2 regions of the Pseudomonas salicis genome follow, and region 2 is predicted to be linked to the other one. Evidence: predicted binding sites of a transcription regulator. Region 2 holds the regulator's gene; the other holds the start of a gene.
The links. Region 2 encodes sigma-54, which starts transcription at its own class of promoters, with help from an activator protein. Its sites were predicted from a motif close to ANTGGCATNNANNTTGCTNT; they were not measured.

Region 1 (3,901 bases), on a different contig from region 2:
GGCGCGCCAGGCCTGGGTGTGCGAAAGGTCTTTCATCGACGCGTGGACCTGGTTCATCGTGCGATCTCCTCGACAGGGATAAGGTTGAGTTCGTGGCTGCGGGCCGGGCGACGCTGGCTGCGCTCCTTGACGAAATGGATGTCCGGGTCGGCGCTCCTGTCGTTGACGAAGGTGCGGAAGCGCTTGAGCTTTTCCGGGCTCTTCAGCGCATTCGCCCATTCGCATTCATAACGATCGACCACCAGCTGCATTTGTTCCTCCAACTCGACGGCCAACCCCAGGCTGTCGTCGATGACCACGGCTTTCAGGTAATCCAGCCCGCCTTCAAGCGATTCGCGCCAGACCGACGTGCGTTGCAGCTTGTCGGCGGTGCGGATGTAGAACATCAACACCCGGTCGATGTAGCGAATCAGCGTCTCGTCATCCAGGTCCGTGGCGAACAGCTCGGCGTGACGCGGGCGCATGCCGCCGTTGCCACACACGTACAGGTTCCAGCCGTTCTCGGTGGCGATCACGCCGATGTCCTTGCTCTGGGCTTCGGCGCATTCGCGGGTGCAACCCGATACGGCAAACTTCAGTTTGTGCGGCGAGCGCAGGCCCTTGTAACGGTCCTCGATGCGCAACGCCATGCTGACGCTGTCCTGCACGCCATACCGACACCATGTACTGCCCACGCAGGACTTCACGGTGCGCGTCGACTTGCCGTACGCATGCCCGGTCTCGAACCCGGCCGCGATCAGCTCGGCCCAGATGTCCGGCAATTCATGCAGCTGCGCGCCAAACAGGTCGATGCGCTGGCCGCCGGTGATCTTGGTGTACAGGTCGTATTTCTTCGCCACCGCGCCAATTGCCAGCAGACCGTCCGGGGTAATCTCCCCCGCCGGGATGCGCGGGACCACCGAATAGGTGCCGTTTTTCTGCATGTTGGCCATGAACGTGTCGTTGGTGTCCTGCAACGGCACCAGTGACGGGTCCATGATCGGCTTGTTCCAGCAAGACGCAAGGATCGAGCCGACCGCTGGCTTGCAGATGTCGCAACCAAGATGGCCTTTGCCGTGGAGAGCTAGCATGTGCTCGAACGTCTCGATGTTTTCCACCCGTGCGAAGGCGTACAGCTCCTGCCGGGTGTAGGCGAAGTGCTCGCACAGGCTCTTGTCCACGGCCACGCCACGGCCGGTCAGTTCGTGTTCGAAGACACTTTTCAGCAGCGCCGCACACCCGCCGCACCCGGTCGCCGCCTTGGTGCAGGCTTTGAGCCCGGCAAGGTCGGTGCAGCCGGTGTCGATGGCCGAGCAGATTGAGGCCTTGCTGACGTTGTGGCAGGAGCAGATGGTCGCGGTGGCGGGCAATGTGTCGGCGCCCAGCGTCGGCGCGCCTTCGCTTTGCGGCATGATCAGGCTCGACGGGTCGGCGGGCAGTTTGATGCCGTTCTGCGCGTATTGCAGCAGGGTGTCGTAATAGCTGTTGTCGCCCACCAGCACGGCACCGAGCACCTGTTTGCCATCGGCGGAAACCACCAGACGACGATAACTGGCCGTGGCTTCGTCGATGAAGCGGTAGCTGCGTGCGCCGGTCAGCGCGCCATGGGCGTCACCAATCGAACCGACGTCTACGCCCAGCAGCTTGAGCTTGGTGGACATGTCGGCACCGAAGAATGGCTCGGCGTCCAGATCGCACAATTGCGCGGCGACATTGCGCGCCATCTGATACCCCGGCGCCACCAGGCCAAAAACACTGCCGTTCCAGGCCGCGCATTCACCGATGGCGAAAATGTCGGCATCGCTGGTGCGGCAGTGCTCATCGATGGCGATGCCACCCCGTGGCCCTAGTTCCAGCGCGCAGTGGCGGGCGAGGGCGTCTTGCGGACGAATGCCGGCCGAGAACACGATCAGGTCAGTTTCGAGGAATTCATCACCCGCAAAATTCATTCGATAGCGGTACTGCTCGCCTCGGGTGATCGACTGTGTGGCGCGGGAGAGGTGGACGCCGACCCCCAAGGCTTCGATACGGGCCTTCAAGGCCGCGCCGCCGAAATCGTCCAGTTGCACCGGCATCAGGCGCGGGGCGAATTCGACGACGTGGGCTTCCAGACCCAAGGATTTCAGCGCGTTCGCGGCTTCGAGGCCGAGCAAGCCGCCACCGACCACCACGCCGCGTGTCGCCTGGCTCGCAGCGGCGCGAATGGTGTCCAGATCGTCCAGCGTGCGATAGACCAGACGCGAGTTGCCTTCCGCGCCTTCGATGGGCGGCACGAAGGGGTAAGAGCCGGTCGCCAGCACCAGCTTGTCGTAGCCGAAGCAGCCTTGGGCGGTGATCACCTCGCGGCGCGCCCGGTCAATCTCCAGCACCGGCACGCCCAGATGCAGGGTCAGCCCGAGCTGTTCATATAACGAGGCATCGCTCAGTGCCAGCGACTCGGCATCCCGACCGCCGAAATACTCGGACAGGTGCACGCGGTCGTAGGCGCGCTGGCCTTCCTCGCCGAAGACGTGAACGCGATAGCGCGAGAGGGCGCCGGCGGCGATCAGTTGCTCGACGCAGTGATGACCGACCATCCCGTTGCCGACCACGATCAGGGTTTGCAGATCATCAAGCGAGGCGACAGTAGTGTTCATATCGATTCCCGGCCTAAGCCAATCAGGTTTTTCAAACGCAAAAAAAAGGCGCCCGGAACCTCTCGGTTCCAGGCGCCTTTGCCTGTTCTTTATGGGTTGTCGCGACAGCGGTGTCGCCGGCAACGTGCTGAGCCCGGCGGCAGATCGTCGTTGACCCGCCAGAGCCGCCAGCCGCGCATGTGTGGCTGGACTTGGAATGGATGTAGCAATGGGTGTGCCAGCGAGGGGAATGCGCACCGAACGTCAGGCTACGTACCTTGGCTTCTGCCCGAAGGGCGTGGGAGTTGGCTTGCCTACGATCTGGGGCGAAGCGGCAGCAAAATCGGGCACCTCCGTTGCGTCAGGCATACCGAGTCGTCAGATTTGCGACTGCTGCGCAGCCGATCGCAGGCAAGCCAGCTCCCACGGCCTGCGGCCAGAATCAAGAGCCCAGACCGGGTGAGTGTGTGTGAGTGTCGTACCGATTCAGCACGACATCGGTGCGATTTTGCCGTCATCGCCCCAACCTGTGGCAGCACGCCGTGTCAGCGGCAGCACCCCCAAAGCCGCCATCGCCATGCGCCCGTGCACTTCCCGGCGATGTTCAACCCGCTGGCCTGTCCCTTGCAATGTCACCTGCAAAGGCAATCAACGCAGATTGCCGTCCTTCACGACAAAGGCGCCGTGTACTCCCCGTTCTAAAGACGGAGGAGGACAGGGCGCCTTTTTTTTGGCCTCGGGAAACGTGCAGATGGCGAGCAACAGCGTGCGAAGTGTGTGTCCTTATTGTGGCGTCGGCTGCGGCATCGTCATGCAGGTCGAAGACAACCGCGTGATCAAGGTCAGCGGCGACAAGGACCACCCCACCAACCACGGTCGCCTGTGCACCAAAGGCACCACCTGCGGCCAGGCGATTGCCGAATCCGGACGTATGGAGTCAGCTTACCTGCGTCACGAGCGCCGCCAAGACCCCGTGCGTACACCCATCGACGTGGCGATCCGCGAAACCGCTCAGCGCCTGCGCACAATCCTCGACCGCGACGGTCCGGACGCGCTGGCCTTTTATGTTTCCGGGCAAATGTCGCTTGAAGCGCAATACCTGGCCAACAAACTGGCCAAGGGTTTCGTGCGCACCCGCAACATCGAGTCCAACTCGCGGCTGTGCATGGCCAGTGCGGGCAGCGGCTACAAACTGTCGCTCGGCGCCGATGGCCCGCCCGGTTCCTACGACGATTTCGACAAAGCCGACCTGTTTTTCGTAATCGGCGCGAACATGGCCGACTGTCACCCGATCCTGTTCCTGCGCA
Region 2 (3,901 bases):
CCTGTCCGGTGGTGAACGCCGCCGAGTGGAAATCGCACGCGCACTGGCAACGTCGCCGAAATTCATTCTGCTGGACGAACCCTTCGCGGGCGTCGACCCCATCTCCGTGGGCGATATCAAGCAGATCATCTACCATCTCAAAGCGAAGGGTATCGGCGTTCTGATCACCGACCACAACGTCCGTGAGACACTCGACATCTGCGAAACGGCTTACATCGTCAACGATGGGCAACTGATTGCAGAAGGCGATTCCGAAACCATCCTGGCCAACCAGTTGGTCAAGGAAGTGTATCTCGGTCACGAGTTCCGCCTGTAAACCACGCAATGGCAAGGGGTTGGTCGGCGAACGCAGCATACGCCTCATCACCAACCTCGCATAAATTGTCATTACACCCTAGGCAAACACTCCGGGTTCAGGCATATAATTTGCTTAAGTTGGCGCCTCGGCGCCCCTAGTAGTGGATGGCGCGCATGTGCGCCGGCGAATAAGGTGTTAAGCCCCTGCCATGAAACCTTCGCTAGTCTTGAGAATGGGCCAGCAGCTGACGATGACACCGCAGCTGCAACAGGCCATCCGCTTACTCCAACTGTCGACGCTGGATCTCCAACAGGAAATTCAGGAGGCACTGGAGTCCAATCCGATGCTGGAGCGCCAGGAAGAAGGCGACGACTTCGATAATGCCGACCCCATGGCCGACAATATCGAGCAAAAGCCCAACCCTGACGTACAGGAACCGACCTACCAGGAATCCGCACCCACCGTCGACAATCTCGAAGACGGCGAATGGAGCGAAAGCGAGCGTATCCCCAACGAACTGCCCGTCGATACGGCCTGGGAAGACGTCTACCAGACCAGCGCCAGCAGCCTGCCCAGCAATGACGATGACGAGTGGGATTTCACCACACGCACGTCGGCGGGCGAGAGCTTGCAAAGCCATCTGCTTTGGCAACTGAACCTGGCGCCGATGTCGGATACCGATCGTTTGATCGCCGTCACGCTGATCGACTGCATCAACAATCAGGGTTACCTCGACGAATCCCTGGAAGAGCTGCTGGACGCCTTCGACCCGGAACTCGACATCGAGCTGGACGAAATCGAAGCCGTGCTGCATCGCATTCAGCAATTCGAGCCGGCTGGCGTCGGCGCCCGCACGCTTGGCGAGTGCTTGTTGCTGCAACTGCGCCAGCTTCCGGCCAAGACCAAATGGCTGGCGGAAGCCCAGCGACTGGTCGGCGATTACATCGACCTGCTCGGCAGCCGTGACTACGCTCAACTGATGCGGCGCATGAAGATCAAGGAAGATGATCTGCGCCAGGTCATCGAACTGGTCCAGAGCCTCAACCCACGCCCTGGCTCGCAGATCGAATCCACCGAAGCCGAATACGTAGTGCCGGACGTCATCGTGCGTAAGCACAATGAGCGCTGGCTGGTCGAGCTCAATCAGGAAGCCGTTCCCCGCCTTCGGGTGAATCCGCAATACGCCGGTTTCGTGCGCCGCGCGGACACAAGCGCCGACAACACCTTCATGCGCAACCAGTTGCAAGAAGCCCGCTGGTTCATCAAAAGCCTGCAAAGCCGTAACGAAACCCTGATGAAAGTGGCGACCCAAATCGTCGAGCATCAGCGGGGCTTTCTGGAGTATGGCGACGAGGCGATGAAGCCGTTGGTGCTGCACGACATCGCTGAGGCGGTGGGCATGCACGAATCGACGATTTCCCGTGTCACCACGCAGAAATTCATGCATACACCCCGTGGTATCTACGAACTGAAGTATTTCTTTTCCAGCCACGTCAGCACCTCCGAAGGCGGCGAATGCTCGTCCACTGCCATTCGCGCAATCATCAAAAAACTGGTTGCCGCGGAAAATCAGAAAAAGCCGTTGAGTGACAGCAAGATCGCTGGTTTACTGGAGGCACAAGGCATTCAAGTGGCCCGTCGCACAGTCGCCAAGTACCGCGAGTCCTTAGGAATCGCGCCGTCCAGCGAACGCAAGCGACTGATGTAAAGGTCACAAGCCACAGCGTTCCAGTGGCAGGCAACTCAGCCTGCCTCTTAATGCACTGGCAACGAAGGAGAAGCTGTATGCAAGTCAACATCAGTGGACACCAACTGGAAGTGACCAAGCCCCTGCGCGAATACATCGAGCTGAAGCTGAAAAAGCTCGAAGGGCATTTTGACAAGATTACGAACGTGCAGGTGACGATGGCCGTCGAGAAGCTCAAACAGAAGATCGAGGCCACCCTGCATATCCACGGTGGAGAGGTCGTTGCCAATGCCGAACATGATGACATGTACGCGGCGATCGACCTGCTCACTGACAAGCTCGACAGACAATTGCTCAAGCATAAGGAAAAGCAGCAAAGCATCCTCAAAGGTGCGGCAGCTCGCTGACACTCCCCATCCATGATCCGACTTGAAAATATCCTGACCCCTGGCCGGTCCCTCGTGAACGTGCCAGGCGGCAGTAAAAAAGCCGTTCTCGAAGAGATTGCCAAACTGATCGGGCAACAAGTGCCCGAATTCGACTGGCAAACCGTCTACGAAAGCCTTATCGCCCGTGAAAAACTCGGTTCCACCGGGTTTGGCAACGGCATCGCGATCCCCCATTGCCGCCTGAAAGGCTGCGCGGCGCCTGTGAGCGCGGTGCTGCACCTGGAACGCCCGGTGGATTTCGACGCCATCGACGGCGCGCCTGTGGATCTGCTGTTCGTGCTGCTCGTCCCGGAAGCGGCCACCGACGCCCACCTCGAACTTCTGCGTCAGATCGCCAGCATGCTTGACCGCGCGGACGTGCGCGCCAGCCTGCGTGGTGCCAAGAGCAGCGAAGAGCTTTACAACGTCGTGCTCAACGTCCAGAACGGTCACTGATCATGCGCATGATCATCGTCAGCGGTCGCTCCGGCTCCGGCAAGAGCACGGCCCTCGATGTTCTCGAAGACAGCGGTTTCTACTGCGTCGATAACCTGCCGGCAGGCCTGCTCCCCGAACTTGCCGAGCGCGCACTGATCAATACCGAACTCGCCGAGCCGTTGTTGGCGGTCTCTATCGACGCCCGAAACGTGCCCAGCCACCTGACCCGTTTTCCGCGAATGCTCGAAGAGGTCCGCGCTCGCCACATTCAGTGCGACGTGCTGTTCCTCGACGCTGAAGAGTCCACACTGCTCAAGCGCTTTTCTGAAACGCGCCGCCGCCATCCGCTGAGCAATGCCACGCGCTCGCTGGCCGAAGCGATTCGAGATGAAAAAACCTTACTGGGGCCGATCATCGACCTGGCCGATCTGACCATCGATACGACCCACCTGAATCTTTATCAGTTGCGCGACACGTTGAAGCTGCGCCTGCTGAACAAGCCCGAACCCGGCACCGCTTTCCTCATTGAATCCTTTGGCTTCAAACGCGGCATGCCCGTGGACGCGGATCTGGTGTTCGACGTGCGCTGCCTGCCCAACCCCTACTGGAAACCGGAGTTGCGCGAGCAATCCGGACTCGACCAGCCGGTGGCGGACTATCTGGCGGCGCAACCCGATGTCGAAGAGATGTTTCAGGACATCTCGTCATACCTGACCAAGTGGCTGCCGCGCTTCGCTGCCAGCAACCGCGCCTACGTTACCATTGCCATTGGCTGCACCGGCGGACACCACCGCTCCGTCTACCTGACCGAACGTTTGGGTCAGGTCCTGCAACAATCGCTCAAGAATGTTCAGGTTCGCCACCGCGACCTAAGCTAAGGACCCCCAACGCGATGCCCGCTCACCAAATCACCATCATCAACAAGCTGGGCCTGCACGCCCGCGCTGCCGCCAAATTCGTCGGCGTTGCCGGCAAGTACCCCTGCCAGATCCGCGTGGGCCGCACTCCGGACAGCATGGTCGATGGTAAAAGCATCATGGCCGTCATGAT

Region 1: nirB (nitrite reductase large subunit NirB) is a predicted target of sigma-54. The motif match lies at 2,818-2,837, and genes of this name have one in related genera.

Annotation. Positions count from the first base shown of each region.
Region 1 is NZ_JBSKHU010000004.1:499,086-502,986, forward strand. It holds gene nirD (nitrite reductase small subunit NirD) at 1-57, opposite strand, end outside; gene nirB (nitrite reductase large subunit NirB) at 54-2,615, opposite strand; gene ACWKWE_RS17040 (bifunctional nitrate reductase/sulfite reductase flavoprotein subunit alpha) at 3,346-3,901, shown strand, end outside.
Region 2 is NZ_JBSKHU010000002.1:728,015-731,915, forward strand. It holds gene lptB (LPS export ABC transporter ATP-binding protein) at 1-316, shown strand, start outside; gene ACWKWE_RS09550 (RNA polymerase factor sigma-54) at 507-2,006, shown strand; gene hpf (ribosome hibernation-promoting factor, HPF/YfiA family) at 2,084-2,392, shown strand; gene ptsN (PTS IIA-like nitrogen regulatory protein PtsN) at 2,405-2,869, shown strand; gene rapZ (RNase adapter RapZ) at 2,872-3,729, shown strand; gene ACWKWE_RS09570 (HPr family phosphocarrier protein) at 3,744-3,901, shown strand, end outside.